Regions from separate parts of the Sulfurovum indicum genome, predicted to be linked through region 1. Evidence: riboswitches for the same ligand, from Rfam matches in the RefSeq annotation. Region 1 holds a riboswitch; each other region holds the start of a gene.

Region 1 (10,191 bases):
GGTTTTCCCCACAAAGCCTGTCATATTGTAACGGTGGGCACCCGTTCCAAGCAGATCATCCCCGCTTTCTACATCCAGTGAAACACTTTTAAGATCTACCTCTACACAGCGGTTTGCCGTACAAGCGCCATTGCTGGCATTATAATCAACGCTTACCAGGTCATTTACACTCCAGCTTTCACTGTTTCTGCTGCCCAGCCAATAACCTTTACCAAACTCAACAATATCTGTTTCACTCAACTGTGTATCCCAGCTGCTATTGTTGCTCTCACTGTAATCCCGGCGATACACAATCCAGTCAACCCCGTATGTTCCGAGCATATCATCCCCAAACACACTGCTTACAGTTTCCGTACTCGTCCGAAGCTCTGCAGGTATTCCAACTAGCTCCCACGTATGGGCACTGATAGTAGCACCACAAACGATATCTTCTCTTAAACTGCTATCATAGTTTTTCCCATTACCTTCGTTTAGTCTGATATTGGCAATATCACTATCGTTTAAGTCTGTACTGTATATTTTAACCTCATCCAATAACCCGTCAAACCAATAATTATTATATAGCTGACCTAATCTCAACGGCTCTGTCGAGTTCACTATCTCTCCTGCAATACTCTTCGTAGCCACAGGAGTGTCACTGTCAATATAAAGTGCCATTACTCCATTGCTGTATGTTGCAGCAATATAGTGCCAACTCCTTTCCCACGATGCAGGCTTCGCAATATATGCATTGTAAAAAGCACCATCTATATTAAGAGAAAAGGCAATATATTCACCAGTACCTCCATCATCATAATTCCACACCATCCAACCCTCTGACCGTGTATTGCTGCTATAATACTTTTCTATATATATTTGATGCGTATCTGTATCATTTTTCGGATACACCCATAAAGATATAGCCATTTTATCTTGAAAGTTCAATAACGGACTGTTATTTACTTCCAAATAAGAAGAAGCACCATCAAAACTTCCAGAAAAACCGACTTTGCTGTTCGTTTGATCAGTTTGGGCATTGCTATAGGACGTTGCGTTATACTTATAGAGTCCGGAATCTTTCACATCTTCGGTAATACCGCCTGCATTGTCAAACCAGTAACATTCGTCCATCCGGTAATCAAGTACAGGATATTTCTTGCAGATTGCCGCTTCCCGTACCGTACCGTCATAGTTTTTGCCGCTGAGTTCATTGTTGTAGATATCTGCCATCTCCGCTACACTCAGAACTGTATTGAAAATCTTTATCTCATCCAGCAAACCATCAAGATATTGACCAAAACCGCCATTAATACTGTCCTGGTCGACACCCAGTTTCAAACCATTCTGGGCAACAGTCAATGCTCCGCTTGCCGTATCTGGGAGTGTCGTACAAACCGGTACCGCGGCAGCTGAGTCCGGATCTATATACACACAGTTGTCCCGACCCGAACGTGTCCAGACGATCTGGTGCCATCCACTGCTGATATCCGGAATTGTCATACCGCTGCTTCTCTCGCCTTTGATCCAGACTTCAACAGTCGTTGCATCCTGAAACCAGAGCAGAGCTTCATTGGCATAAGGCAGTGCTCCTGCCGTATCAGCTGCGGATAAAATCGTCTCATATCCGCTCACTGGTGCTTTAACCCATGCCATGACCGTAAAATCAGTCAAACCATCCATTACATTTTTATCAAGGTTAACCATATTGGTCACCCCGCGCAGATAGCCGCTGCTGTTAATCATAGCATCCGAAGAGAGAGTTGTTGCATCAATGGCAGTTCCGTTATAGCCGTTGCCGCTGCTATCATTGACTTCACCGATGCTGCCATTCCAGTAACACTCGTCCATACGGTACTCGGCAACAGGTGCAGCATATAGAAAGTTGCCTATAAACAAAACCATTGAAATGATTATTCGCACATTCACAGATATACCTTTGTCAAATTGATCTATAGGCAACCTGGCGATCTCATCATCTACTTTCGGGGAAAATATCAGAGACCCATGGCTTTCCGGCCCTGCTTCGCAACAGGTGTGGCAGTTGTGTAAAATTGATTGATATGAGGCAACCTGGCGATCTCATCATCTACTTTCGGGCGAAAATATCAGAGACCCATGGCTTTCCGGCCCTGCTTCACAGCAGGTGTGGCTTTTTCTTTGCTTACAATAAAATGAATATTATACATGCTGTTTTATAAAAAAAATCTTATATATTGCAGAAGGGGTTATTATATCATAAATAAAAAAAAATAAAAACTATAATGATATAAAAATATAAACTATAACTATTATTTTTTTTAATCTATAGTAAATGTCCCAGTTGCTCTTTTTTGGTTTTCAAGTACTCTTTATTATACGGATTCGGGATAATCTGTATAGGAAGTCGTTCTACGATCTCTATAGATCCGAGACTCTCTATCTTTTTTGGATTATTTGTTAGCAACTTGAGCTTTTTAATATCAAAATGGTTTAAAATGAACTCTACGATCTCATAGGTTCTTTCATCGGCAGAAAAGCCCAGCTGATGATTGGCCTCGACAGTATTATAGCCTTTATCCTGAAGCGCATAGGCATTTACCTTGTTGAGCAGACCGATATTCCTTCCTTCCTGGCGGTGGTAGATGAGCATACCTCCCTCTTTGGCTATAAGCTCGAGAGCAAAATGAAGCTGTTCTCCGCAGTCACACTTGACAGACCCGAGCGCATCCCCTGTCAGACACTCGGAATGGACCCTGACTATGGGAGTATCCGGGAGGCTTTCGGTAAAAAGTGCAAGATGTTCTTTCCCCAAACCGTCTTTAAAAGCCTGGATCCTGAAGGTACCGTATTTGGTCGGCAAAGCAGCGATTTGTGATATCTCTATGTTTTTCATGAAGAGATTATACAGAAACAATTAATAATTAATAATTAACAATTAATAATTAGTGTAAAATAACACAAATAATTACAAAAGGTCGTGTATGTTTGCCCGTTTTAGAAGAAAAAGAATTAATCCTGTATTGAGAGATCTTCTACAGGAGACACATTTAAGCGTCAATGACTTCATCTATCCTCTCTTTGCAAGAAGCGGTGAAGGCATCAGGGAAGAAGTAGCTTCCATGCCTGGCGTATATCAGATGAGTATCGATGAGATCGTCAAAGAGTGTGATGTACTTAAAAGACTCGGCATTATGTCTATTATCCTTTTTGGAATCCCGGATGTCAAAGACAGTGTAGGGAGTGATGCGATGTGTGAACACGGCATCATTGCCCAAACAGTAAGAGAAGTCAAAGCAGCACATCCAGAGATGTTCGTTGTAACCGACCTCTGTTTCTGTGAATACACCGATCACGGACACTGTGGTGTACTCGACCCGGTTCTGGAAACAGTTGACAATGACATTACTCTTGACAACCTTGCAAAACAGGCAGTTATTCATGCCAAAGCAGGTGCTGACATGATCGCCCCTTCAGGCATGATGGACGGAATGATCCAGGCGATCAGAGGTGGCCTGGACAGTGCGGGATTCGAGAATCTACCTGTCATGAGCTACTCAACCAAGTTCGCTTCAGCCTACTACGGCCCATTCCGGGATGTAGCAGAATCAAGTCCAAGTTTTGGAGACCGAAGAAGCTACCAGATGAACCCGGCCAACCGGAGAGAAGCTATTGCAGAAAGTGTTGAGGATGAGCTGGAGGGAGCAGATATCCTGATGGTCAAGCCGGCACTCGCCTATATGGATATTATTCGCGATGTTAGAGAAAATACTGCTTTGCCTTTGGCAGTCTATAACGTCAGCGGTGAATACGCTATGCTCAAAATGGCTGCCAAAGCAGGTGTTATAGACTATGACAGAGTCATGATGGAAACCCTGCTTGGCTTTAAACGTGCCGGTGCAGATATCATCATTACCTACCATGCAAAAGAAGCAGCGATACTTCTAGGCAAATGAAACTGTAAAAAACTGCTGTCTTTAAGCCAAAATATGCATTAGAATCACTCGAAGTTCACCAAATGCCTATGGTGCAATGATTTGTGTGAAATACAGTGATTTCTATTGCATAATTCGGGTTTAAGGCCCAAGCCTCTACTTCCTATAGATTTTGTACAGTTTCTATGGCATATACTGCGATGTGGATAGAAATAACTATACTGCACAATATAACTTCACTTTATGTTTTCAAACCTTTCATGATTGATCCTTCACATCTTTTTAAATTCAAGGTCGTCTTTTTTATCTCATATGCAAACCTACTCCGCACAAGAATCGATAGTATAAAATCAGGAAGTCAAGACAAAATGGTGAAAAAATCTACTCTAACACCATGTTTTGGACCGGAAATGAGTAACAAAGATAAAAAAATGATTGCTTCCTAAATGTTTCATCTATACTATTACAAGTAACACAGTAAACAAATGCTCCAGTTTCATTACTATATTGCTACCCTCAGATATCACCGTATACCCTGTATACAGATGATCAACAGACACATGCACGATTATATTTTGATAAAAATATCAACCTTGCCTTTCCTCTTAAATATAGAACCCTCAATAATTTTATGGTAGAATAATTTCTTTTAAATTTTTAACTGATTTTATGGTTAAAATAAGGATGGTCCTATGAGACATTTTTTAACGCTGGCAGACTTTACGAAAGAAGAGCTGCTGGAGATGATCGATCTTGCCGTTAAGATCAAAGTACAGACCAAACGCAAAGAGTTTGTTCCCTATCTGGAGAGACAGACACTGGGAATGATCTTTGAAAAAAGTTCTACACGCACCCGTGTAAGCTTCGAGACCGGTATTTATCAACTCGGAGGTGTAGGACTTTTTCTTTCTGCCAATGATATTCAGCTTGGGCGCGGTGAACCGATGAAAGACACTGCACGTGTCATCAGCCGTATGGTTGACATGGTCATGATCCGCACTTTTGAACAAAATAAAATTGAAGAGTTCGCTGCCTACTCCAAAGTACCTGTAATAAATGGACTGACCGACTCTTTTCACCCTGTACAGCTGATGACGGACTACCTTACCATGATCGAATTCGGCAAAGCAGATGATCCTGTCTGTGCATATGTGGGAGACGGCAACAACATGACACACTCCTGGCTGATGCTGGCAGCGAAGATGGGCTTTGAGCTTAGAGTAGCTACACCCAAAGGATATGAGTGTGACCCGGATATCGTAGCCCAGGCGGAAGCATTTGCAAAAGAGAGCGGTGCAAAACTTATTTTCGGAAATGACCCAAAAGAGGCAGTCAGAGGGTGTGATGTTGTCACAACAGACACCTGGGTCTCCATGGGGCAGGAAGCTGAAAAGGAGATCCGCCTCAAAGCCTTTGCCGGCTACATGGTAGATGAAACAATGATGAGCCTGGCAAAAGAAGATGCTATTTTTCTACACTGTCTGCCTGCCTACCGTGGCTATGAAGTGAGTGAAGAGACTTTCGAAAAACATGCAGAGGTGATCTTCACCGAAGCGGAAAACAGGCTCCATGCCCAAAAAGGGATTATGGTATGGCTGGATCAGCATCGCTGACATAGCCGAGCGTTCAGCGCTAAGCGTTAAGGGAACCTTGAGAATTTTAACAAATAAAAATAATATTAATGCGTCACAAGCATGAAGCAATGTGAAAAAGAGAAAACCTCTGAACACTGAATGCTGAATGCTGAACGCTTTTTCCGAAGGAAAACAATGAGCAACATCGATTTAGAAAAATTCAGCAAATACTCCAAACCGGGACCAAGATACACGTCCTACCCGACTGCTTTGGAGTTTAGTGACAACTTCAGGTATGAAGACTATCTTAAATATCTTGAAGAGGGGAAAGAAGCTCTTTCACTTTATGTACATCTTCCCTTCTGCCGATCAGCCTGCTATTTCTGTGGCTGTAATGTTGTTTTTACCTCCAAAGAGGAAAAACTCAGTACCTATATCGAGTACCTCAAAAAAGAGATCGATATATTGGCACAACACCTCGATACTTCAAGGGAGATCATACAGTTTCATTTTGGCGGGGGGACACCGACCTTCTATAAAGCATTCGAGCTGGATGAGATCATCTCTTATATTAAAGGGAAGTTCCCCAACTGGAGCAAAGATGCCGAGATAAGCGTAGAGATCGATCCACGTTTTTTCAATGAAGAGCAGATGAAGGTTTTTCAGAAACACGGATTTAACCGTATCAGCTTCGGAGTGCAGGACTTCAACCCAAAAGTTCAACAGGAGATACACCGTATCCAGCCTTATGAGCTGACCAAAGCAGCCGTTGACCTGGCACGGAAGTACGGTATCAATTCCATCAATGTAGACCTCATTTACGGCCTTCCCTATCAGACCTTTGAGAGTTTCAGGGCAACACTGCAGCAGGCCTTTTCGCTCGAGCCGGACAGACTGGCTGTCTTCAACTACGCACATGTGCCATGGATGAAAAAAACCATGCGTAAATTCGATGAAACCACCCTGCCTGCCCCCGATGTAAAGTTACAAATATTCCAGTATACTATTGACTTTTTTGAAAGCAATGGGTATAAAATGGTAGGTATGGATCACTTTGCCAAACCTGAAGATGAACTCTTCGGTGCCATAGCAAAAGGTGAACTGCATAGAAACTTTCAGGGTTACACAACAAAAGGCGGAGCAAATCTCATTGGTATCGGTCTGACCAGTATCGGTGAAGGCACTCGTTACTATGCACAAAATACCAAAGATATGAAGCTGTACGAAGCAGCTATTGATGCCGGAAGACTTCCTTTTGAACGGGGTGTAGAGCTGAGTGGGGATGACTACCTGAGAAAAGCGGTCATCATGGAACTCATGGCAAACTTCTCCATAGACATCAGGAGAGTAGAGAAGGAGCATAATATCGTATTTAAAGAGTATTTTGCAGATGCACTGGATGCTCTGGAGGAGTTCGTAAAAGCTGACCTTGTAACTCTTACAGACGAAAAAATATCTGTAAGCCCAACAGGAACATTGCTGATAAGAAACATCGCTATGCCGTTTGATGCCTATATGCACCAGTATGGCGGAAACAAAAAAAGTTTTTCAAAGACGGTATAATCTTAAGCAGCAGAGAGTATTTTTGCTACCTGAAAGCTTAAAAGAACAAGGTGCTTTCTGAAACACGTCAGTTCCCCACCTTTTCTTTTTTTTGGTTCGTTTCTTTTTCTTTGTGGTTGGACAAAGAAAAAAAATGAACAAAGAACTATAAAACTTAAGGAATGAGTTTGAAAAAACCTGAAGAGATTTTCAACTTCGCTGAAACAAGCGATGCATGTATCAAATGCGGAAAGTGTATCCCGGTATGTACCATTCACCAGGTCAATCCTGACGAAACAACCTCTCCTCGCGGCTTTATCGACCTGTTGGGCGCGTACCAAAAAGGGCATCTGCCTCTGGACAAAAATGCAAAAGATATCTTTGAGAGCTGTTTTCTCTGTACAAACTGTGTTGATGTCTGCCCCAACTCTCTGGCAACTGATATGGTCATTGAAGAGGTACGTGCAGACATTGCTGACAAATACGGGATTGCCTGGTTTAAAAGAGGGTTCTTCTTCCTGCTTCGTCACCGTAAAATCATGGATCTTGTTATGAAACTTGGCTTCATGTTCAAAACCTGTGCATTGGCGGAAGATAATAAGGGAAGAGGTCTCAGAGCAAGATTTTCCCTGCCGATGATGAAAAAAGGCAGACTTATCCCATCACTCATGAAAACAAGTTTCCTCAACAAATATCCCGAACATATTCCTGCTTCAAAGCCTGCAGAAAAAAAACAACGTGTCGCAATTTTCATCGGTTGTCTGGCAAACTACAATTACGAAGGAATCGGAGACAGTCTTGTAGATATCCTGGAGAAACTCAATATTGAAGTTTTCATACCCAAAAAACAGCTTTGCTGCGGTGCTCCGGCATACTTCACCGGTGATGTAGATTCAGTTGAATATATGACAAAAAAAAATATTGAATATTTTGAAAGTTTTATGGATGAATATGATGCAATGCTCATCCCGGAAGCAACCTGTTCCGCGATGGTCAAACACGACTGGCAGGTCTTTTTCAAGAACCATAAAATGCCGGAATGGGAAAAGAGGGCGCAAAAAGTCACTGAGAAGATCCATATGGCAACTGCCTGGCTGCATGACAATACCAACCTTAAAGAACTGCTCGAATCAAAAGGGAAAAAGTTTGATCAGTTGGTCACCTACCATGATCCGTGCCATGCCAGAAAGGTACAGGGAATCTACCAAGAACCAAGAAATTTGCTCTCACCGAACTATCCAATGGTAGAAATGAGCGATCCCAACCGTTGTTGCGGATTTGGCGGTGTCACCATGCAGACAGAGAAATTCCACTTTGCTGAAGCGGCCGGCAAACCAAAAGCGGCAATGATAAAAGAGACCAAAGCACATTATGTAAGTGCGGAATGCTCAGCCTGTCGTGTACAGCTTAGTGAAGCGATGAACAATACGAACGTTGAAACAATTTTTAAAAATCCGCTGGAGCTGATCGCAGAAGCATTAAAAGATGATAATAATAGCAGACAGTGATAGACCACCCTCCCCTCTATCACTATCACTATCACTCTATGACTATCACTAATCCTCTATCACTACTTCTCCGGTAGCAGTATGAAGATATTCATTCCTTCTTCATGTTTATATGCCAGACGATAGCCTATTTTCTCCAAAATACTGTCAACAATGTAAAGCCCCAACCCAAATCCTGAACTCCGTTTTTCAGCCTGAGAGAACGGTTCTGTATAGTAGGAGAGCGGATGTTCAAGAGGATCACCTTTGGAGACCACCTCAATCAGTCCGTTCCGGGTACGCACCAGTACACACTTGTCTTTACCGTACTTCATACCGTTATCAATAAGATTCTTTAACACCAGTACCATTAGTTTCTTGTCAGTTGTAAGTGCCATCTCTTCCACTTCTGTATGGATACAGTTTCCCTCTGACATCAGAAGCTCTCTACTCTCTTTGACAATCTCGCTAAGCATGGTATATTCAAAATCCGGTTCAAAACTCTGTGTCGTTACACGCTCTATCTCTGCCAACTCGGAGATAAGTTCATTCATACGCTCAAATGCCCGGATCAATACTTTTTTCGTACTCTCATCATCCATCATTTCAACAATGATACGGCCCTTGGTAATAGGAGTTTTGAGCTCATGCATCAAGTTACGCATAAACAGATTCTTTGATCTGCTCAACTGATTAATATGTTTGATCGCATCATCAAAACTTTTAGCGATCTTACCTATCTCATCATCATGTTCATAGGTGATCTCGACATTCATATCGCCCCGTGCAAAACGCTGTATCTGCCAATGCAGTTTTTTGAGCGGATAAAGTTTTTTCAGTACAGCAAAATATAACAACAGCAGCAGTACAATCAGAATAATCCCCAATGTTACTGCTATCTCAAAAAAGAAGTTCTTCGGTACGGCATCTTTAAGCAGCAGATTATAGGACATACGCTGTACATAGATATATCGCTCTCCGTCAATACTAAATACACGTACACGTCCAAGCTGCTGTGATCCGCCGCTGAAAATAGTCTCTCCTTCCTTCATGATCTTTTGCTTGATCTCTTCGGCCTTGACAGGAGGAAGTGGTTCAACATGAAGCTCTTCATACAGTTTATTCAACTCTTCCTGAGACGGATAAAGCTTTAAATTGGAAAGAAAAGTAAGAGAGATAAGTTGATAACGTTTAAACTCTGCTATCTTCTGACGGTCTTTGTCCCAGTAATGAAAAAGCGTAAAGGTCGCAATCAGAATAATAATCGCAACCGAGAAAAGAATATGGATAAAAGTAGTAACGGAAAGGTTTCTCATACGCGGTCTGTCAAGAGGTATCCAACACCACGGATCGGTTTGATATAAATATGATCAGGGTCGATCTTTGCGATCTTCTGTCTGATACGGGAGATGATCACATCAATATTCTTAATAGAACTGTCATCATCGATATGCTCACTTTCATAAAGCAGTTGTTCTCGTGAAACAGAACCGTTTTTATGCTGTATTAGCATAGAGAGAATATCATACTCGGCTGCAGTCAGGTCCAGGAAGTGTCCTTTGAAAATGATAGTACGTGCAGCCGGGTCTGCAACAAATGTCTCCTCTTTCTTTTCTTTCTTCTCTTCTGCACTGTGCGTACGGCGAAGGATCGTCTTGATACGACTCACCAGTTCACGGGGATCGTACGGTTTTGGCA
Region 2 (10,191 bases), 150 kb from region 1:
AATTTAAGATAGGCAGCCATTTGAGGGGTAGTAAACGTATTATTGGCATTTTTTACTTCATTGGAAATATAGAGCCAGTTTTGGCCGGTGGTAGTGCCGTATACCGCTTCGGTATCAAACTGGTAGGGAATGAAGAGTAAAATATTTGTTTTATCTACATGGCTTTCATCGTAGATCTCGCTTCCAGGTCTGATAAATCTTTGGGAATCATTGGTATCGTCAAGATCAATACGGGCAAATTCGCTTCCGTTGATTTCCGAGACGGTGACAGTCAGGATACCCGTTTCCGAGAATTGGAGTGTGGCATTGACCTCGCCATCTGCAAAGTTTTCTCCACTCATACTGAAGGAACCGGCACTTGGGCAATAGGCAACCTTGCTGCGGTCTATATTGCTCGTACCATAGACATCAAAGTTCATCTGTTGGGTTTCCGCATCGGTAGGGACATAAAAAGATGAGCTTACCTGCAGGCTGCTGAGACTCTCATTGTAATCTGCAACTCCCTGTACATCATTGACAGTCCCGCTTGTTACGTTGAAGTTGTTCTCATCCACTGCTTTGATCGTAAGGTTGAACTCTTCACCTGCTCTTTTGTATTCATTTTTTCCAAAGACTCTGAAGGCATAGGGTCTTATGGCAAACGCATCACTGCTGAAAAACTCTCTTAGACATGGGTCGTTGGAAGTGTTTTTGTCATTTGGTATACATGCAGTATTGTCACACTCGTCATATGGGTAGAGTGTATAGTCAGTACCGCTGTAGTCTGCACATACTTTAAAAACGACTTTAACATTTTTATGCGCATTGGATATATTGAAGCTCTGTTCTGTTGTTACAGATGATGAGGCATTGAAGTCGTACAAAGAAGAGATGTAGCGATTTGTATTGATGTCATAAAGAGCAAACTTGATATCTATATTGTTTTTTGTTTCTGTCGCGTTGTTGCTTTCATTGATACTGGCTATGGTAAGATTGAAAGCCTGTGCAGCAATTTTGGTTGAAATATTTCTGTCGTTTATGTCTCTAAACGTATCCCAGGCATCAAAAGGGCCTGTGGTATAGGTAGGCTCACTTGTTTCCAATGTAACGGTACATGGATCAAGCTGTACGTTGTAGTATCGTCCGGCATCGTCAACATACTGTCCGAAATAGATTAGTTGGCTGAAATCTCCAATACTCATTCCGAAGTTAATCTTTTTATGCATTTGATAATACTGCTCATCCGGTTCATAGGTAGGGTAGTCGTCTCCTGCATTATAGGTGATATAGCCATTTTGCAACCCTATACTGAAGTCCATAGGCAAGTCAAGATAGAGTTCACTGTTATAGCCTGCACTGGTATCGGGGACTACATTGCCATCCTGATCAAGAACTTCGTAATTACTTCCCCAGCTAAATGAGGCAAGAGAACTTTGTGTTTCTATGATTTTAACATCATCGAGTTCTGTTGATGAAGTATTACGCACAGGTACATACATATCGCATGGAGTAAAGGGAGTACAGAAGTTTAAGGCAAAGAAGTCTATCCCGTTTGATCCGCGAGGCGGATCGTAACAGAGTTTACACTCGCCAAATCCGATGCTGTCTGCGGCATCATTATAGATGAAGTTAATATTCTCACCCTGAATATCAATAGCTCCTTCAACAACCAAACTGCCAAAGAAGTCAGCGGCATTTGCACTGTTTTGTATTACAGCATCTCCCTCTACATAAAGAAAAGTTCCGATCCAGCTGTTCCCGCCGCCGTTACTTCCAAAGGTAGCATCTCCTCCTACATAAATAAAGAGTGAATCTTCAGGGTTTTCTGCATTGGCATGGTTGCCGTCATAAATAAGGTCACCTTCTATGAAGATACGTACGTCTCCTTCCACTTCAATGTCAATCTGGTTTCCCTGCATATCCCATGATTTGAAATAGTAGTCCCCTTCGCTAAATACCATTTTCTGATTGTTTCCGTCATTGACAATATCACCCAAAAGCATCACTTTTCTGTCGTTGTCTTTATATGTAGATTGAGGATCAAAAGTAATCGTCTGCCCATCACCAGCGTTACTGTTGTTTGTAAATGTATAACTGCCGTATTCCAGTTCGGTAAATGTAATGTCATCATCAGTTTCAGTAGTTGTATCTACTGTAGTAGAGATAAAGTCGTGCTCATAACGGTTTGTGGGTTCTGGAACAATGGTACAGGTATTGTCGTTACTGCAGTGTTCACCTGTACATTCACAAAGAGTATTTCCCATATCTTCATAGCAGGTAACAGATGGAGCAGTTGCGCTCCCGACCACTTTTTCTTCAAAATTGTAGTCTTTAACTGAAACCTCACAGGCATTGTAGACATCATTTTGAACCATATCTATACCTGTATAGGAGACCAGTACACTTCCAAAAACACCACAGGTATATTCGTTTTGGTACTCAGGAGCATCAGAATCATCATCATGCTCATCATCATGCTCGTCATCATCATGCTCGTCATCGTCATGCTCGTCATCATCATGCTCGTCATCGTCATGCTCTTCATCGTCATGCTCTTCATCGTCATGCTCATCATCGTCATGCTCATCTTGAGAGGTGACGGTTGCCGTTGGCTCTTCTCCTGTTACAGAAGTTTGACCCACAGGCGATCCCCAGCTGTTGTTTGAAATGATGAACAACCCTGCCAAGAGAAAAAGAAGGTCTTTTCTGTTTTTAAGAAATGACAATGGAAAGAGCAGCAGGTTGAAAAATTGTTTTATTAGATCTCCCATGATAACACCTTTATTAACCCAATCTATTATTTGGGTAAGACTTTATCAGTACATACAATGATGAGCCAAACATTAGCTATATGTCTATGGTTGGTAACCCGGCTGTCTGTGTCAGATCCGTGGCTTTCCGTCCCCGCTTCACAACGGGTTTGGCTTTCCATCATAGGAGTACTTCATACTCATAGGATAGCACAGGTTTTATAAAATGAATATAAAATAACTATTATTAATAGTTCAGGTTTTCAAAAATGTAAGAAGTAAGAAATGGGATCTTTTGCTGATATTGGAAACAATTTGTCAAACAAATGACAAATTTTGTTATGTTGGCATCTCTGAAGGTATTACTAATACACTTTTTACATAGTTTGGGATATGATATAATCAATTATTACAAAAAATGAGGTAAGGTATGCAGTTAAAAAAGAGTCTTTTGTTAGGACTGGCGATGGTCTTTGTATTGATGGGGTGCGGGAGTGATGAAGAGGTAACCGAGTTCAATAAGCCGGCACTCTACTGGTATAAGCGTATTGCAGACAGTATCAGCAGTCAGAATATGGACAAAGCTGACGAATACTATATCTCGCTTAAGAGTGAGCATATGCGTTCACCGCTGATGCCGACAGCCATCATGATGCTTGCGCATGCACATATGCAGAATGAAGAGTATCTGTTGGCTAACTACTATTTTGATGAGTATAACAAGCGGTATGCCGATGAGGAGAGACGTGAATATATGGAATTTATGAAACTCAAGGCTTCATTTCTCGGTGTGAAAGATGTTTATAAAGACCAAAAACTGATCATGGATAGTATCAATACTGCAAAAAGATATCTGCTGCGATATCCGGGATCGGAATACAGACCGCTTGTTAACTCTCTGTTGGTAAGATTGCATATGGCACAGTATCTGCTGAATGAGAACATTGCAGCACTTTATGATCGTACAGACAAGCCTAAGGCTGCGAAAATCTACCGTGACAAGAATAAGAATTCCGTGGTCGAGATGGCCGACATCACCCCGCCTGAAAAAGGGATCATCGGGAAAATTTTCGATTAAAAGCGGAGATGCTTTTAACCAAAATGAATAAGTAACAATGTTGGAATACGGTACAGTGGCCTTGCTTTTATTTAATTTTTCTTAACCTATCTCTGCTATACTCTCTTCAGAATTAATAAAAGCACTTCGCAGAAGTGCAAACCGTTATTATTAACAGTCCAAAGGATTTACCATGCAACTCAGTGATTATGACGCATTTCCAAGCCAACTGCCTATTGTTGTAGAGGATGAACTTTTCCTCTATCCGTTTATGATCAGTCCGATCTTTCTGACCAATCAGAAAGATATCGATGCAGCTACCGATGCGATGGAGAACAACTCTTTGCTTTTTGTAACCTCTTCTGTAGCCGGGAAAGAGGGAAGCCGTGATTTCGATGCGATGTACAAGGTTGGAGTGATCGGTTCTATTATGCGAAAAGTACATATTCCTGACGGAAGAGTAAAAATACTCTTCCAGGGATTGGCACGCGGTGAGATTATCGAACCGTTACCGGGGGAGATCAATAAAGCAGTTATTGATGTAGTGAAACTGGAACCATATGATCAGCTCAGGACGGATGCTTTGATGGATGTACTGCGAGACAAGATCAAAAAGCTTTCAACGTTAAGTTCCCATGTCCCTGCCGATCTTGTTCGTACGATTGAAGAGAATGATGAGCCGCAGCGTATTGCCGATCTTGTCTCTTCGATGTTGAAACTTGATAAAGAAGTTGCTTATGCACTCTATATCGAGCCAAATATCGAGAAGCGTCTTTTGGGGCTTATAGATGTGATCACTTCTGAGATTGAATCTGCTAAAGTACAGCGGGAGATACGAAGTAAGGTACACAGCAAGATTGAGCAGACCAACAAAGAGTATTTTCTAAAAGAACAGCTCAAAGAGATACAGCATGAACTGGGCATGGATACGCAGCGTGAAGAAGAGATCGCCAACTTTAGGGAGAAGATAGAGCAGCTTAAACCGGAAATGAGCGAGGATGCCTATAAAGAGATCAGTAAACAGCTTGACCGCTTTGCCCGTATGCACCCTGATTCTGCCGATGCGAATCTGCTTCAGAGTTATCTGGAGTGGGTATTGGAGCTGCCGTTTGGACAATTGAGTAAAAAGAACCTCTCTGTAGAAGATGTTTCCAGAGAACTGGACAAAGATCACTACTCTTTGGAGAAACCCAAAGAGCGTATAGTGGAATTCTTTTCGGTACGTGAATTGGCAATGTTGCGTGGTATCAAGCCCAAAGAGACCGGTGGAGCGATCTTATGTTTTGCAGGACCTCCCGGTGTGGGAAAAACTTCTTTGGCAAACTCTATTGCACATGCTCTTGCCAGACCCTTGGTGCGTATTGCACTGGGTGGACTGGAAGATGTGAATGAACTACGCGGACACAGACGTACCTATGTGGGTGCAATGCCGGGCCGTTTGGTACAGGGGCTTATAGAGGCCAAGAGTATGGATCCGGTCATTGTACTTGATGAGATCGATAAAGTAGGACGCAGCATGAGAGGGGATCCGACAGCGGCACTGCTTGAGATACTTGATCCTGAACAGAACAGCAAATACAGAGACTACTATCTGAACTTCAACATAGATCTCAGTAAAGCGATCTTCATTGCAACGGCCAATGATGTCGGACGTATTCCTGCACCGTTGCGTGACCGTATGGAGTTCATCGGATTGAACTCCTATACACCAAAAGAGAAGTTTGAAATTGCCAAACGTTATCTGATCCCGCAGGAGTTGAAAAAACATGCCCTCAAAGCCAGAGAGTTCCATATCTCCGATAAAGCACTGCGTATACTTATCGATGAGTATACCAGAGAGGCTGGAGTCCGTAATCTCAGACGTCGTATTGCAGGTTTGATGCGGAAAGCTGCACGTATGCTGTTGGAAGACAAAACAAGAGAACTGGTACAGGTCACAAGAAAGAATTTGGATAAATTTGTTGATAAAAAAGTCTTTGAGATCTCGCTCATCGATAAAAAACCGCAGATTGGTGTGGTTTCAGGACTTGCATGGACAGCAGTAGGCGGTGATGTTCTTACCATAGAAGCGATCAAGATCAAAGGAAAAGGCGGACTGCAGCTGACCGGCAGTCTGGGAGATGTTATGAAGGAATCTGTACGTATTGCACATTCTGTTGTAAAAATACTTATTGATGAGAGAAAACTTAAGATCCCCTCTTCTGCTATCCCCCATACACTCAAAGAGCATGAAGAAAATATTCAGGTAGATGCGAGCGAGGTCTATAAGCGGTATGACCTGCATATTCATGTTCCTGAAGGTGCAACGCCAAAAGACGGCCCGAGTGCCGGTATTACCATGGTAACAGCGATTGCTTCTATTTTGAGTAACCAGAAAGTAGACAATCGTGTGGCGATGACAGGAGAGGTTACACTGACAGGGAAAGTCTTACCGATCGGAGGCTTGAAAGAAAAGCTTATTGCTGCGTACAAGGCCGGGGTAAAAAAAGCATTGATCCCTGTGAAGAATTATGAGAGAGATCTCGATGATATTCCAGAAGAGGTAAAAGAGAACATCAAGATCATTGGGGTGTCGAATGTACAGGAAGTGCTTCGTGAAGCTTTGATTAAATAAAGGTCAAGCAGAAAGGGTTAAGGTTCAAGGAAGATTAAATATGAGATCTTTCTTAACTCTTAACTCTTAACTCTTAACTCTTAACTCTTAACTCTTAACTCTTAACTCTTAACTCTTAACTCTTAACTCTTAACTCTCTTAGTCTGACCACTGGTCTATTTTGACAAAGAGAGCCTCCTCCTTGACAGGCTTTCTAATAAAGTCATTTGCCCCATTGTCGAAGACCTCTGTTTTGCGAGTATCATCTGTCGAGAGAACTATGACAGGAATATGAGCGTTAGCCATATCTGCTCTGAATATCTTTAAGAACTCTATACCGTCAACGATAGGCATCATGATGTCCAATAGTATAATATCGATACCCTGTTCCTGTTTCATCTTGTTCAAAGCATCCGAGCCGTTTTCTGCTTCAATGATCTCAGTGACTTTTGTATTCTTTTTAAGCAGTGTCTTTAATAACATTCTGTTGATCATATCATCATCAACAACTAATACTTTTAGTCCCATATTTATTATCCTCTATGTGATTTTATAATAGTTTCAATTTCATTTTTTTCGTTACTCTCTGTAACGATAGTTATATCTTTATTATGAGCTTTTAGATTCTCTGTAATAAGCTCTGCATCGCTAAAGAGTATGTCGTAGTCGCCGGTTGCCAGCTTGGCCTCCAGCTCATCCATATCTTCAACAATTTCGTAATCATACCCTAAGTTTTCAATAACTTTGGTAAGAATTCTTCTTTCCAGAAGGAATTTTTTGGCAATAAGTATCTTTTTGTTTTTGTTTGAATCATTGAGTATAAGTTCATCCAGAGAAACCTCTTCTACACTGATCGGCTCATCTTCAGTTATTATCGGAATCTCTTCAATTTCAGGTTCAGGAGTAGAGATGCTTTCATCGGCTGATCTGTCCGCTGCCTCAGTGCTGTTTTTTGCTTTGTCTGAAAGAAATTTGTTTAATACATAAAGCAGTTCAGTGGTTTCGATCGGTTTGGTGATATACTCGTCCATTCCTTCAGCAAGGAAACGTTCTCTGTCACCTTTAAGGGCATTGGCGGTCAGGGCAACAATAGGTATGTGTGGAACTTCTTCATCTTCTTCATAGTCAAGTATCTCATGGGTTGCTTCTATACCGTCCATTACCGGCATCTGTATATCCATAAAGAGCAGGTCATAGTTGTTGTTTCTTCGTTTTTCAAATGCTTCAAGTCCATTATTTGCAATATCAACGGTAATACCATGATCTTCAAGGACACGCTTGATCAGCTTCTGGTTAATGATGTTGTCTTCGGTCACCAGGACTTTTGCATCAAACTGTGTTGCCTGTGATTGAAGCGCTTTTTCTACCAGCTCAGGTGTGGTCGCAGCTGTTCTGGTAAGAACTGCTTTAAGCTTTGTTAATGTAACCGGTTTAAAGATAACATTATCCTGGCTTACACCCATCTCCTCAATTTTATTTCGGCTGGTGACATTGGCAATGATGATCAGTTTCGACTTGTCGACGTTGGCTACAGCATCAATGATATTCTGTTTTGTCTTGTCGATATCGAGCCAGAATGTTTTACAGATACCCAGATCACTCAGTTCTTTGAGTTCACCTACTGACTCAAAGTGTTTGACTTCCGGACCGAAATATTCGAAGTAGGAGGCAAGGTAGTTGTCAAGTACGGTCGGAATATCTTCCTGATATTTACAGATGGTCATGTCCGTAAAGGCCTGATTGTAGTTGGTACCTGTTGATGAAACTTCTTCAAGCGGGATAGAGAAGTAGAATGTTGTACCGTGGTCTTTTGCACTTTCAAGCTCAAGTTTTCCACCCATCAGTTCAACAAATTGGCTTGATATGGTAAGACCCAGGCCGGTACCGCCGTACTTTCTGGTAACTGAAACATCTGCCTGGGAGAAGGCATCAAAGATACGCTCCTGCTGATCTTTGGTCATACCGATACCATTGTCCTGAATTGAAAACTTGATCCTTGGATTTGTTGTTCCCTCATCCTCTTTTACTTTTTCTATTTTAAGATTAATCGTTCCACCGTAACTGGTGAACTTGATCGCATTGCTCAGAAGGTTAATAATGATCTCTTTGATCTTGGTTGGGTCCCCTTTTAGTTTGGGGCTGATAGTAGGATCCATATAGAAATTGAGATCAATATTCTTTTCTGCAGCACCTACTGCATAGGTCTCAACGGCACTTTCAAACTCTTCAGCAGCGTCAAATACAATGTTCTCTATTTCGATTTTGTTGCTTTCGATCTTGGAGAGGTCCAGAATATTGTTGATAATACTCAGCAGGTTTTCGGAACTTTTATCAATAATATTAAGGAATTCTCTCTGTTCCGCATCCAGGTCTGTACTTCGAAGGATTTCAGTAAATCCGACGATACCGTTAAGTGGAGTACGGATCTCATGGGACATGTTTGCAAGGAAAAGAGATTTGGCTTCATTCGCCTGAAGTGCAATCTGTTTGTCCTCCTTAGCTGTCTCCACCAGTGTTTCAAGGAACTTGTAGGCCTCTTTTGTCCCTTCATGGGTATCGAGTTCGATATTTTCAATATGCGCAGTATCTGCGGAGAGGTACTGGTCACTCTCTTTCATGTCCGCAACAGCTTTATTCAGTACATCTTCAAGTTCCTGAATGTTTCTTGTGATGTCGCGTGCTGTAGAGTATCCGAGATAAGCAAGGATTAAACTCAGAAGAAGGATCGCTGAGGCAATTGCAAGCAGGGAAAGCTGTTTCTGGAGGTACGTGTCAGCTTTATGCCATAGCGCATTTGAGACAATGAGCTCTGCTTTGCTGAAAAGAGATATTTTTTGTGTCTGGAGTGCAAACCAGTCAATAGCTTCTTCTGCATAGTCACCGTTGTCAACGTCTGTTTGGATCGCAGAAGAAGTTTCTGCCAGCTCTTGAAGAAGTTCTCTGGATTTTTTGTTGTTTAGTACTTTTTCCAGTTCGGCGCGCAGTTGAGGATTTGTTACCTGCTTAATATCAAAGATGTTCGCCTTGGTTTTGAACTCATCCCAAAGTGCGATCTCATCAAATGCCATAGAGGCTTTTTTTGTCATATAGTAGGAAACAAAGCCTCTTTCAAGACCGGCATTCTCTTTGACAGTATAGAGCTGTGAGAGTGTTGAGACAAGAGAGGCAATCTCTGTGTCGAGTGCAAAATTGTTGAGCTGAAGGAGGTTTTGCATGATAGGTGTTGAGAGGGTTTTTGTATAGCCGTCAAAGAAAACCTTTTTAAAGTCGCTGTTTGGAGTATCGGCGATTTTTCTAATTTTGGAAAGCTTGCTGATATTATTTAACAGAAGTTGGTACTGTTGTTTGTTCAGATCGGTATTTTCCCCAAGCAGGTTGGGTAAAAAAGGAATAAGATTGCCTTTATCTGTTACGATCTTTGCACGCAGCTGTCTCATTGCATTGTCAGTAGATATACGCTGTTTTTCAACAAGGTCCTTGTATGTTATGCGGTCGCTGCCCATATATAGTGCAGTCAGTCCACGCTCTTTCCCTACCTCTGCAAGTGACTTGCTCAAATAGGCATTGTTGCTCAGTGCTGTCTTAAGCGCCTGGGCTTTCTCATAATTTATATATGAAGTTACGAAGAAGTAACTTGCCAGCAAGAGAAGAAGCAGAATTGGTACAAGTGCAATCAGTTTCAGTCTGTTACGTATGGTCATTGTCTATTTCCTTTTTATTTGTTTGAGATAATTTTGATCTGGTTTTCCAAAGAGAGAAAATGTGCCCAGTAGTTTTTAATTAACTCCGGAACTCTTTCGATGTCCTCATTG
Region 3 (10,191 bases), 270 kb from region 1:
TCCTGGTCAATACCGTCACCTGCTATCTCAGTTGCAAAGGGATAAATAGTATCATTATTATCATTGCAGTCAAATGGTTCAGAGTATCCGTCATTATCTTCATCTATATGTACACGAACCCCTAACTCATATGAAGTGGCCTCTTCAACACTGTAAGAGCGCACCTTCAAATAAAAAGTTCCTGTATATGTTGCATTAAACTCTATAAAACTATCATAGTCTATATGATCATCATCACTATCCAGTTCATTTCCACTATCATCATACAGATAAAGATATGTATCACCAGTTTCATTCAGGTTTGTTGTAAACAAATCATACACAACTCCTGCCTCCAACTCTACCTTGACCCAGTCATAGTCACCTTGAGGGAAAATACTGCGCCCCTGTAACGGCTCACCGACAGTTATCGTTGATGCAGTTGACATGTTGTTGTCACCTGTTGCTCCTTCAAAGCTATCAGCTTCAGTCGGATAAGCCGGCACATAAGCAGACCCGAATGCATCTCCTGCTCCACTCTCCGAAGTGCTTCCCCCTGTTCCCAAACATCCACTTAAGGCTGTCATTGCCATACCCGATAGTGCGATCAATGCTATCTTTCTATATACTCTTCTCATCTCCAACTCCTTTTAAAACTTATACGAGATACCGATCGTCCATGTATCGGCATTCCAGCTGTCCAATGTACCTACATAGTCAAATCCTGTATCATCATACAAAGAGACATAGTCCATAAACACAGAGATACGTTCTGTTACGCTATAGCTTGTACCCAGTCCCCACTGGAGACCATCCTCATAGGCATCCCCGCCTCTGATATCACTCAGCTGAAGACCTCCGTATCCTAACAATGCATAAAGATTGAAATTGCCTATCGGATATATCGGTTTTAGATACAATCCCCAGCTTGAGAAATCATTATCCAGGGGTATGCCATTATATGTCCCCAGTGTAACGCCTTTATCATAATCCATATTAAAACCAAAACTGTAACGTCCTTCAACAGCTACATACGGGTTAAACTGATAACCTGCCTGGAACAGGAGTGTACTGCTGTCCCAGTTCTCCCTTGAGGTATCGTTATCGACATCAGCCTGTCCAAGGCCTACACCTACATAGAACCCTGTCAAAACCTCTGCCGGTACTTCCACTGCTGGTTCTGAAAGTACAATATTACCTCCTGCATACACAACTCCATTCAGTGCCAGAATCGACACTAAAGACAATACTCCCTTTTTCATTTTCTCTCCTTTTATGTATAGTCAGTTTTACTACCTGATACATACTTGAACACCCCGCATTCCAAAAAGACACTGGAAGCCTTTTAAGCTGCATAACTGTAAAATATGTGTGATTTCTGAGCGGCCTGGCGATCTTGGGAAGACCCATGGCTTTCCGTCCCTGCCTCGCAACAGGTTTGGCTTTATTGCAGAAAATATGACAAAATATATCATATTTTGTTATTTTATACTATAAAACTTAAGAAACGTTTGACTTCTATGATCATCAGAGCCAGAACCAAACAGCAGACTAATAATGGTAAAGCAGGGAAACAACTCAATCTTTTGCAATAAATTCTGCTTCGAACAGATAAGTACGTTTTCCTTTATGAGGACCGAAGCCAAACTCCTGCAGCTGTTTCAGATAGTCACTCAATGCCTCGTTAAAAGCAGGATTGTTCGACTTTCGTTTGATGACAAATTCAAAATAGCCGCTTGGTCTTATTTTAAGATGTACTTTAACCTTCTCACCGGCAAAATCACTTTGTGCCGGCCACCCTTCAAGCATCTCCTGCACCTTTGCAAGATAGGCATCTTCCACACCGCTGTCCATCTCTTTTTGCACCTTCAGTGAATCACTGATATGCATACTCGCACTTGGGCGTTTTTCCCTTATTTCGAACAACTGCTTTTTGGGTTTACTTGAAACTGGCTTGCTGCTAACCTGGATAAGCGGTTTTCTTTTTTCTGTTTTAATATTGGCAAAAAGATCTTTGGGCCTCTTTTTGGGTCTGCTAAGGTTCTGCTCTTTTTTCTTTACAACCTTTTTGACAACCTTCTCTTTGATCACTTTTTTCTGTGTATGCTTTTTTTGTTTTGTGCTCTTTCTTTGCCTCTGAACTGTTTTGGATTTGGTTTGTTTCTTTTGTTTACTGACAACCCTCTTTTTCGGTGATGAAAGCGCTACTTGTATTCGATGCTCGTTTTTTTTGACATAATGCCTCTTCTCCCGTACCTCCCTCTGATTAAAATAAAAAATAAGCAAGCTTACCACTGAGAAGTAGATACCCACCGATGCTACTCCCCAGACTATCCTCAGTATTCTGTGCTTCATAGCGTAATAAGAGAGACCTTTTCAAAACCGGCAGCTTTAACACTTTTAAGCAGATACATCACATCTTTGTACTTCAAGCGCTCATCAGCACGGATATAGACTTCAGTATTCTTGTCGTAATCAACAGACTTGTTGACAAAATCGTCTGCGAACGTTGCGAGAGTGTACTTCTCTTTACCCATATATATCTTCTGGTTTTTATCCATACGTATAGTAAGCGTTTTTGGCTTTGTGACTTTAACAGTTTTGGAACCTTGCGGAAGATCGATCTGTTCCTGGAAAGTGATGGTAGGTGCAGTGATCATCAATATAGCCATCAGTACCAGCATGACATCCACCAGCGGAGTGATATTCAAATCCGGATTGTCATCCCATGAAAACATGGTCTACTCCTCTGTTGTTTGAGAGAGTATCACTTCTGACTGGGAAGCAAGAAGAGAAGAGAGCTCATAGGCTTTACGTTTCAGAATAAGATGAAAACTGTAGGCAAAGATCGCAACTGCAATCCCCGCTGCAGTTGCAATGAGTGCTTCAGAAATAGCTGGCGCAACTACTGTGAGCGAAGCCGAAGACTCTGCTCCAAGTTTGGAGAAAGTTTCCAAAATACCGATAACGGTTCCAAAAAGACCGATAAAGGGAGAGGTTGATGCAATGATAGAAAGCCAGGTCAAGCCTTTGGTTGAGACACGAATGGCATCTGAAGCAGCAGCATTAAGAATGGCTTTATTTGGTTTATTGACACGTGATAGATAAGTAAAAATAAGTGAGTTGTCGGCCACTGATTTTGACTGACCTGTATAGAGTGACTTAAGAGAACGCGCTTCCGAATTGATACGGGCAGAGATAATATAGTAGCGGTCAAGGAATATCCAGAAGGTAGCTATAAAATAGAGTGAAAGCACCAGCAGTACGAAAATGGTGATCGCACTGCTGTTGATGAAATAATCTAGAAGAGAACCCAACTTAAAGAGACTTTCCGATCTGTTCTACTTTACTTACCGCTGCTGCGATAACCGTGTTGGATGACTCAGCCTTTTTGAGAAGTTCTTTTGCCTCATTGAGTGCTTTGGCAAGGTCTGTATCTTCTCCGGAGAGTGCAACAGCACCGTCTACGATACAGGTTGTCTTCTCTTCGTCAACTTTGACATAACCGGAGTTGATGGCAACCGCTACTTCCTTGCCATCAGCTTTTACGATATCGATTACACCGGTATCAAGCAGTGAGACCAAGGTAGCATGTTTAGGAAGTACTCCAAACTCTCCTTCAGACCCCGGAAGTGTTACCTGACGAACATCGTTATCGAATATCACACCGTTTGGTGTGACGATTTCAAGCTTCATTAGTTCCATAGTTTTCCTTTAGTAAACCAAATAGTAAAAGCTCTACTGAAACATAGCTGGCTTCCCAAGCCGACCTCTTAGGTCGACTCGGTTCCAATGTAACTTTATGAGCTTTGCTTTTGAAGCGTCCTATTTAGAATTGATCTTATCGTTTTTCGCAATAGCCTCAGCCATATTTCCTACCATATAGAATGCTGCTTCATTCATATCATCATATTTACCTTCAAGAAGACCTTTGAATCCTTCAATGGTATCTTCCAATGTAACATATACACCTGGTGACCCCGTAAATACTTCTGCAACATGGAACGGCTGAGAAAGGAATTTTTCGATCTTTCTAGCTCTTTCAACCACAAGTTTGTCATCTTCGGAAAGTTCATCCATACCAAGGATTGCAATAATATCCTGAAGATCTTTATACTTCTGAAGTGTCTGCTGGACACCACGTGCAACTTCATAGTGCTCATCACCAATGATCTGAGGATCAAGCATTCTTGAAGTTGAATCCAATGGATCGACCGCAGGGTAAATACCTTTTTCAGCAATAGACCTGTTAAGTACAGTCGTTGCATCCAAGTGGGCAAATACAGATGCCGGTGCAGGATCGGTCAAGTCGTCCGCCGGTACATAAACAGCCTGAACGGAAGTAATAGAACCTTTGGTAGTCGATGTAATACGCTCTTGGAGTGCACCCATCTCACGGCTAAGTGTCGGCTGATAACCAACTGCTGAAGGAATACGTCCAAGAAGTGCAGACATCTCTGAACCAGACTGCGCAAAACGGAAGATGTTATCGATAAACATAAGAACATCAAGTCCCATCTCATCACGGAAGTATTCAGCCATAGTAAGACCTGTAAGAGCGATTCTGTTTCTTGCTCCCGGAGGTTCATTCATCTGACCGTAGCACAGAGCAACTTTGTCAAGAACGTTCGATTCTTTCATTTCGAAGTAAAGGTCGTTACCTTCACGTGTTCTTTCACCAACACCCGCAAATACAGAGTAACCGCTGTGTTTCATTGCAACGTTGTTGATAAGCTCCATGATAATAACTGTTTTACCAACTCCAGCCCCTCCGAAGAGTCCTACTTTACCACCTTTGGCATATGGAGCAAGAAGGTCTACAACCTTGATACCAGTTTCAAAGACTTCGGTTTTTGTACTCTGTTCTTCAAACGGAGGAGGATCTCTGTGGATTGACCAGTGCTCTTTTGCATCACACGGTCCGTTGTCATCGATCGGTTCACCGATCACGTTAAAAATACGTCCAAGTACCTCTTCACCTACAGGAACTTTGATCGGAGCACCAGTTGCTTTTACTTCCTGACCTCTTACAAGGCCTTCACTCATATCCATAGCAATGGTTCTTACTCTTTTGTCACCAAGCTGTGCTGCAACTTCCAGTACCAATCTCTGTTCTTTACCATCTACAACAAGTGTAGTTTCCAATGCTTCGTTAATTTCAGGAAGGTAGTCTGTAAAATCTACATCTACTACCGGACCCAAAACCTGAACTATTTTACCTGTCATTACTTCTCCTCTAATTATTTCATTGATTCCATACCACTGATGATCTCTATGAGTTCAGTCGTAATCGCTTCTTGTCTTGCTTTATTATAGGCAACGGTCAATGTTTTGACCATCTCTTTTGCATTTTTTGTCGCTGCATCCATTGCTTGCATACGTGCAGAGTGTTCTGCTGCAAGCGAATCGATAAGAGAGTAATACATTGTATACTCAACATAGCGTTTGACCAATGCATCAAGCAGAGTATCATCTTCATCAGGTTCCACCTCAAGCTCTGAAGCAGAAACTGTGTTTAACTCCAACTTGGACGGATCGACCGGAAGAACCTGATCTTCTCTGATCTCTTGTGTGATCATATTCACATATCCGTTGTGTACCATGATGATCTTGTCTGTCTCACCATTCAGATAAGCTTGTGAAACTTCAGAGATGAACTCAGCCGCCGTCGCATAATCAGGTGCAGCAGAGAGACCGACTATCTCATTGTTCAACTCTATATTATTGAACTTGAAGTAGTCAATACCTTTTCTTCCTACCGCTCTAAGACGTACTTTGACGTTTGCCGCTTTGTACTCAGCAATCAGCTGGTTGACTCTCTTGATAGTCTGTGCATTAAATCCACCGCAAAGACCTTTGTCTGCCGTTATGAAAACAATATCTACCGTTTGCGGTTTCTCTACCGCTCTAAAGTAGACATTGTCAAGATCATCAGTTGCCTTTTGCATCTTCTGCGCGATCTCATTGAGAAGTTCGGTCAGTTTTTCTGCGTAGACACGTGATCTTTTTGCAAGCTCTTCTGTTCTTCTCAGTTTCGCAGAAGAGACAAGTTTCATAGCGTTAGTGGTTTTCTGTGTATTCTTTACACTTCCGATCTTACGCTTAATCTCTTTTAAATTAGCCATGATAAGCCTTTCTTACGCTGCAAATGAAGCTTTGAAATCTTCGATCGCTTTTCTCAACTCTGCATCTGTCTCATCTGTGATCTTCTTGTCATTTCTGATCGCATCAAGAACATTCATATATTTTGCTTCCATAAATGGCATAAGTTCCGCCTCAAACTTCACTACTGATGATGCCGGGATATCATCAAGATATCCATTGGCACCGGCAAAGATGATCACAACCTGCTTCTCAATAGGTACTGGAGAGTATGGTCCCTGTTTAAGAACTTCAACCATTCTCTGACCTCTCTCAAGCTGTGCTCTTGTGTGATCATCAAGATCCGAAGCGAACTGTGCGAACGCCTGAAGCTCTCTAAACGATGCAAGGTCAAGTCTTAGTGTACCGGAAACCTGCTTTGTTGCTTTGATCTGCGCAGCACCACCAACACGTGAAACAGAAAGACCGACATTGATCGCAGGTCTGATACCTGAGTTAAAGAGATCGGTTTCAAGGAAGATCTGACCATCCGTAATAGAGATAACGTTTGTCGGAATATACGCGGCAACGTCACCTGCCTGTGTTTCAATAATCGGGAATGCCGTAATAGAACCGGCACCAAGATCATCGTTCAGTTTCGCAGCTCTCTCAAGCAGTCTTGAGTGTAGATAGAAAACATCTCCCGGGTATGCTTCACGGCCCGGAGGACGTCTAAGGATCAAAGACATTTCTCTGTATGCAACCGCATGCTTTGAAAGGTCATCATAGAAAATAACTGCATGTCTGCCGTTATCTCTGAAGTATTCAGCCATAGTGACACCCGCATATGGTGCAAGGAACTGCAGCGCAGAGGAGTCAGCAGCACCTGCATTGACTACGATAGTGTAATCCATTGCACCGTGCTCTTCAAGTTTTTTAACCGTTGCGGCAACTGTTGACTGCTTTTGACCGATAGCGACATAGATACATACAACATCCTGTCCTTTTTGGTTGATGATCGTATCGATCGCCAGAGTTGTCTTACCTGTCTGTCTGTCACCAATGATAAGTTCTCTTTGTCCTCGACCAACCGGTACAAGTGCGTCGATCGCTTTGATACCTGTTTGAAGTGGCTCATGTACGGACTTACGTGCCATGATCCCCGGTGCTTTCTCTTCAATGAACTTCTCTTCTGTTGCCTCTACAGCACCTTTTCCGTCAAGCGGCTCACCAAGCGGGTTGATTACTCTGCCCATCAGGCTGTCGCCTACCGGTATTTTCAGAAGGGTTCCGAGTCTTTTAACACTCATCCCCTCTTTGATTCCTGCACTGCTACCCAATACAACGACACCGACATTTGCCTCTTCAAGGTTAAGAACAAGTCCTTTTGCACCATTCTCGAACTCTACAACCTCTCCGGCCATAACATTGTTAAGACCGTAAACTGTTGTAATACCGTCTGCGATACCTACTACTTTTCCTACTTCGTTGATGTCTACATCAATCTCAAAGTTCTCTATTCTCTCTTTGATGATCGAACTTATCTCATCTGCTTGCAATTTTACTGCCACTGATACTCCTTTCTATTAATAGATAACTACAAAGATTTCTTAATGAAATCAATTAGCTGTTCTTTAACTCTCTGCTTGGAGAAGTTAACCTCAATTCCCAAATCATCCACTGAAACACGCATTCCGTCAAGATCTGTCTTTTCCTGCTTCAACTTGATCTTTGACCCTGTATAGCTGGTAAGTGTCTCTTCGAGTTTCTTCAACTCCTCTTTATCCAGTTTCTTGTTGCTTTTAAGTACACCTTCATACTTGTTAGATGCTTTTTGCAGGTCTGCATTGAGTACTTTCGCGATCGCAGGAATCAGATCAAGTCTTTTGTTCTCACCGAGGATCTTTATGAAGTTTACCAACACTTTGTCTGCCTCATCACCCAAAGCTGAGAGAATCATCTCAGTCTTCTTCTCTGCCGAAACGATCGGAGAAGTCAATGCTGTCATTACTTCATCGTTTGAAATGGCCTCTGTCAAGATATTCAGTATTTTTGAATCAGAAGCAACATCTTTACTTGCTGAAGAGAGGGCTGATGCATATCGTTTTGCGATTAACTCTTCCATACTTATGCCACCTTCTTAGAAATAATGTCGACCACTTTAGCCTGATCAAGCATAATGTCGTCAGTTGTAATGTTTTCACTCAATACTTCGTCGATCGCTTCTCTTGAGGCTTTACGTTCCTCAAGTGCAATCTTCTCAGCATACTGCTTCTCCATCACTTCCAACTCTTGAGCATTTGCTTCAGCGATCTTCTGAGCCAGTATAGCTGCCTCTTTTTTTGCATCTTCTATGATCTGCTCCGCTTTTTTCACACTTTCATCCAAACGAGCCTGAGCCTCTTTTTTCTCATCTTTGGCAGCCTGAAGCTTCTCTTCTATCTCTTTAAGCTGAGATGCGATCCCCTCTTTTCTTCCTACAAAGAAGTTCTTGATAGGATTGGCAAGAAGATACCAGAGCAGTGCCGCAAAGATCGTGAAGTTGATCACTCTCGGCCAGAAGTCACTCTCCCTTCCTGTCTGTGCGAAATAACGGCTCGCTTCCTCTCCATGTCCACTACTTGCCAAAAGAAGCGCAGGCAGGACAAGCAGAGATACCAGTAAAACTTTTTTCATATCCATCCTTCCTATAACTTGCTGAACTTAGCTTTGAGGCTCTCTTTGAAAAGAGGCATTTGGGAAAGAAGCTCATTTTTAAGATTCTCTTTCTCTGAAGCCAGCTTCTCAGTGAACTCTGCGTACGCCTTATCCAACTCGGCTTGTTTTGTTTCGACTTTACTTGCCGCCAAAGCTTTCTCTTCTTCAATGGCTTTCTGTCTGATCGCAGCAGCTTCACTCTTAGCCTTGCTAAGGTTCTCTTCCGCTTTGGCATTGAGTTCATCGCTGTTGCCGCTCAAGCCCTTTGCCGCTTCCAAATCTTTTGCAATGGAACGATCACGATCGTCCATGAATTTCAACAACGGTTGAAACAGCATACGATTTAAAACGACAAGAAGGGTCAGGAACAACGCCAGGACGAACAACATCAATGGTAAATGTATGTCAAGCATTCAAACTCCTCTAGTAATTTCGCAATATATTACCATCTTATATATGAGATAAGGGTTAATTTTTAACGATTTTTTAGGAATGTGAGAAAGTTTGCAACCTCTTGGGCATTTTCGAAATATATCTCTATACTTTTGGATTTGAGCTTATGTTTAAAGGGCAATACTGCCTCTATATCCTCGGCAGCGTTTTCAAGCAGTGAAGCCTTGGCTGGTGTTTTTGATACACTTTTGTGCTTGTTGTTCTTAACCAGTTTCTCTACATCACGAACACTCAGTTTCTGTCCTATAATTGAGTCAATAATGACCTTCTGTTTTTTTTCATCAAGTCCTACCAGTACTTTAGCATGTCCCTGCGATATTTTTCCATTGGCCAGTTGCTTTTTGGCATAGTCACTTAGTGATAGAAGTCGTATGGTATTGGTAATCTGTGAACGACTTTTATGCACAATCTCTGAGAGTTCATCATGCGTGATCTTATGTACTTCTATCAGTTCTGAATAAGAGTTTGCCAGCTCTATTGCATTAAGATTCTCACGCTGGATATTTTCTATAAGTGCCAATTCCCGCAGACGTAGTTCATCAATATTTACATTGGCAACGATAGCTTTAATCGTGGGGATTTTTGCCAGTTTGTGGGCACGAAGACGACGCTCTCCTGCGACAAGAAGATACCCTTCCCCTTTTTCGATCACTACAATGGGCTGGAGGAGACCGTGCTCTTTAATCGAACTGCTCAGCTCTTTGAGAGCTTTTTCGTCAAAGTGTTTACGCGGCTGGAAAGGGTTGGGTGAGATCGAATTGACCTCCAACTCTTCAACACGTGCCCCCTGTGCCTCCAGTTCAAAACTGTCGATACCGCTCAGATCCTTCTCGTATGCTTCCTCTACTTCAGAGAGAATATCTCCCAGTCCTCTACCAAGAGCCATGTATTAACCTCTTGCGATCACAGTAGCAAGATCTCTGTAGGCGAGTGAACCCTTTGAGCTCGTTGCATAGTCTGTTACAGGTTTTCCAAAGCTCG

What was found. A riboswitch is a leader RNA that binds a small molecule or an ion and turns the genes downstream of it on or off. The one in region 1 is predicted to bind cyclic di-GMP.
Region 2: another riboswitch for cyclic di-GMP. It lies ahead of IMZ28_RS02555 (hypothetical protein); the one in region 1 lies ahead of IMZ28_RS01875 (LamG domain-containing protein).
Region 3: another riboswitch for cyclic di-GMP. It lies ahead of IMZ28_RS03200 (porin family protein); the one in region 1 lies ahead of IMZ28_RS01875 (LamG domain-containing protein).

Annotation. Positions count from the first base shown of each region.
Region 1 is NZ_CP063164.1:348,323-358,513, reverse strand. Features, by position in the region: gene IMZ28_RS01875 (LamG domain-containing protein) at 1-1,905, opposite strand, end outside; cyclic di-GMP riboswitch class I at 1,931-2,028, opposite strand; cyclic di-GMP riboswitch class I at 2,041-2,139, opposite strand; gene ribA (GTP cyclohydrolase II) at 2,282-2,851, opposite strand; gene hemB (porphobilinogen synthase) at 2,940-3,911, shown strand; gene argF (ornithine carbamoyltransferase) at 4,583-5,503, shown strand; gene hemN (oxygen-independent coproporphyrinogen III oxidase) at 5,660-7,027, shown strand; gene IMZ28_RS01850 ((Fe-S)-binding protein) at 7,189-8,514, shown strand; gene IMZ28_RS01845 (ArsS family sensor histidine kinase) at 8,577-9,809, opposite strand; gene IMZ28_RS01840 (response regulator transcription factor) at 9,806-10,191, opposite strand, start outside.
Region 2 is NZ_CP063164.1:498,176-508,366, forward strand. Features, by position in the region: gene IMZ28_RS02555 (hypothetical protein) at 1-2,750, opposite strand, end outside; cyclic di-GMP riboswitch class I at 2,840-2,914, opposite strand; gene IMZ28_RS02560 (outer membrane protein assembly factor BamD) at 3,160-3,807, shown strand; gene lon (endopeptidase La) at 3,980-6,400, shown strand; gene IMZ28_RS02570 (response regulator) at 6,539-6,907, opposite strand; gene IMZ28_RS02575 (ATP-binding protein) at 6,913-10,080, opposite strand; gene IMZ28_RS02580 (Hpt domain-containing protein) at 10,095-10,191, opposite strand, start outside.
Region 3 is NZ_CP063164.1:613,597-623,787, reverse strand. Features, by position in the region: gene IMZ28_RS03205 (MopE-related protein) at 1-617, opposite strand, end outside; gene IMZ28_RS03200 (porin family protein) at 630-1,241, opposite strand; cyclic di-GMP riboswitch class I at 1,358-1,432, opposite strand; gene IMZ28_RS03195 (TonB C-terminal domain-containing protein) at 1,558-2,334, opposite strand; gene IMZ28_RS03190 (biopolymer transporter ExbD) at 2,331-2,717, opposite strand; gene IMZ28_RS03185 (MotA/TolQ/ExbB proton channel family protein) at 2,721-3,296, opposite strand; gene atpC (ATP synthase F1 subunit epsilon) at 3,298-3,684, opposite strand; gene atpD (F0F1 ATP synthase subunit beta) at 3,805-5,205, opposite strand; gene atpG (ATP synthase F1 subunit gamma) at 5,220-6,104, opposite strand; gene atpA (F0F1 ATP synthase subunit alpha) at 6,117-7,631, opposite strand; gene IMZ28_RS03160 (F0F1 ATP synthase subunit delta) at 7,658-8,185, opposite strand; gene IMZ28_RS03155 (F0F1 ATP synthase subunit B) at 8,188-8,736, opposite strand; gene IMZ28_RS03150 (FoF1 ATP synthase subunit B') at 8,748-9,170, opposite strand; gene IMZ28_RS03145 (ParB/RepB/Spo0J family partition protein) at 9,233-10,096, opposite strand; gene IMZ28_RS03140 (ParA family protein) at 10,100-10,191, opposite strand, start outside.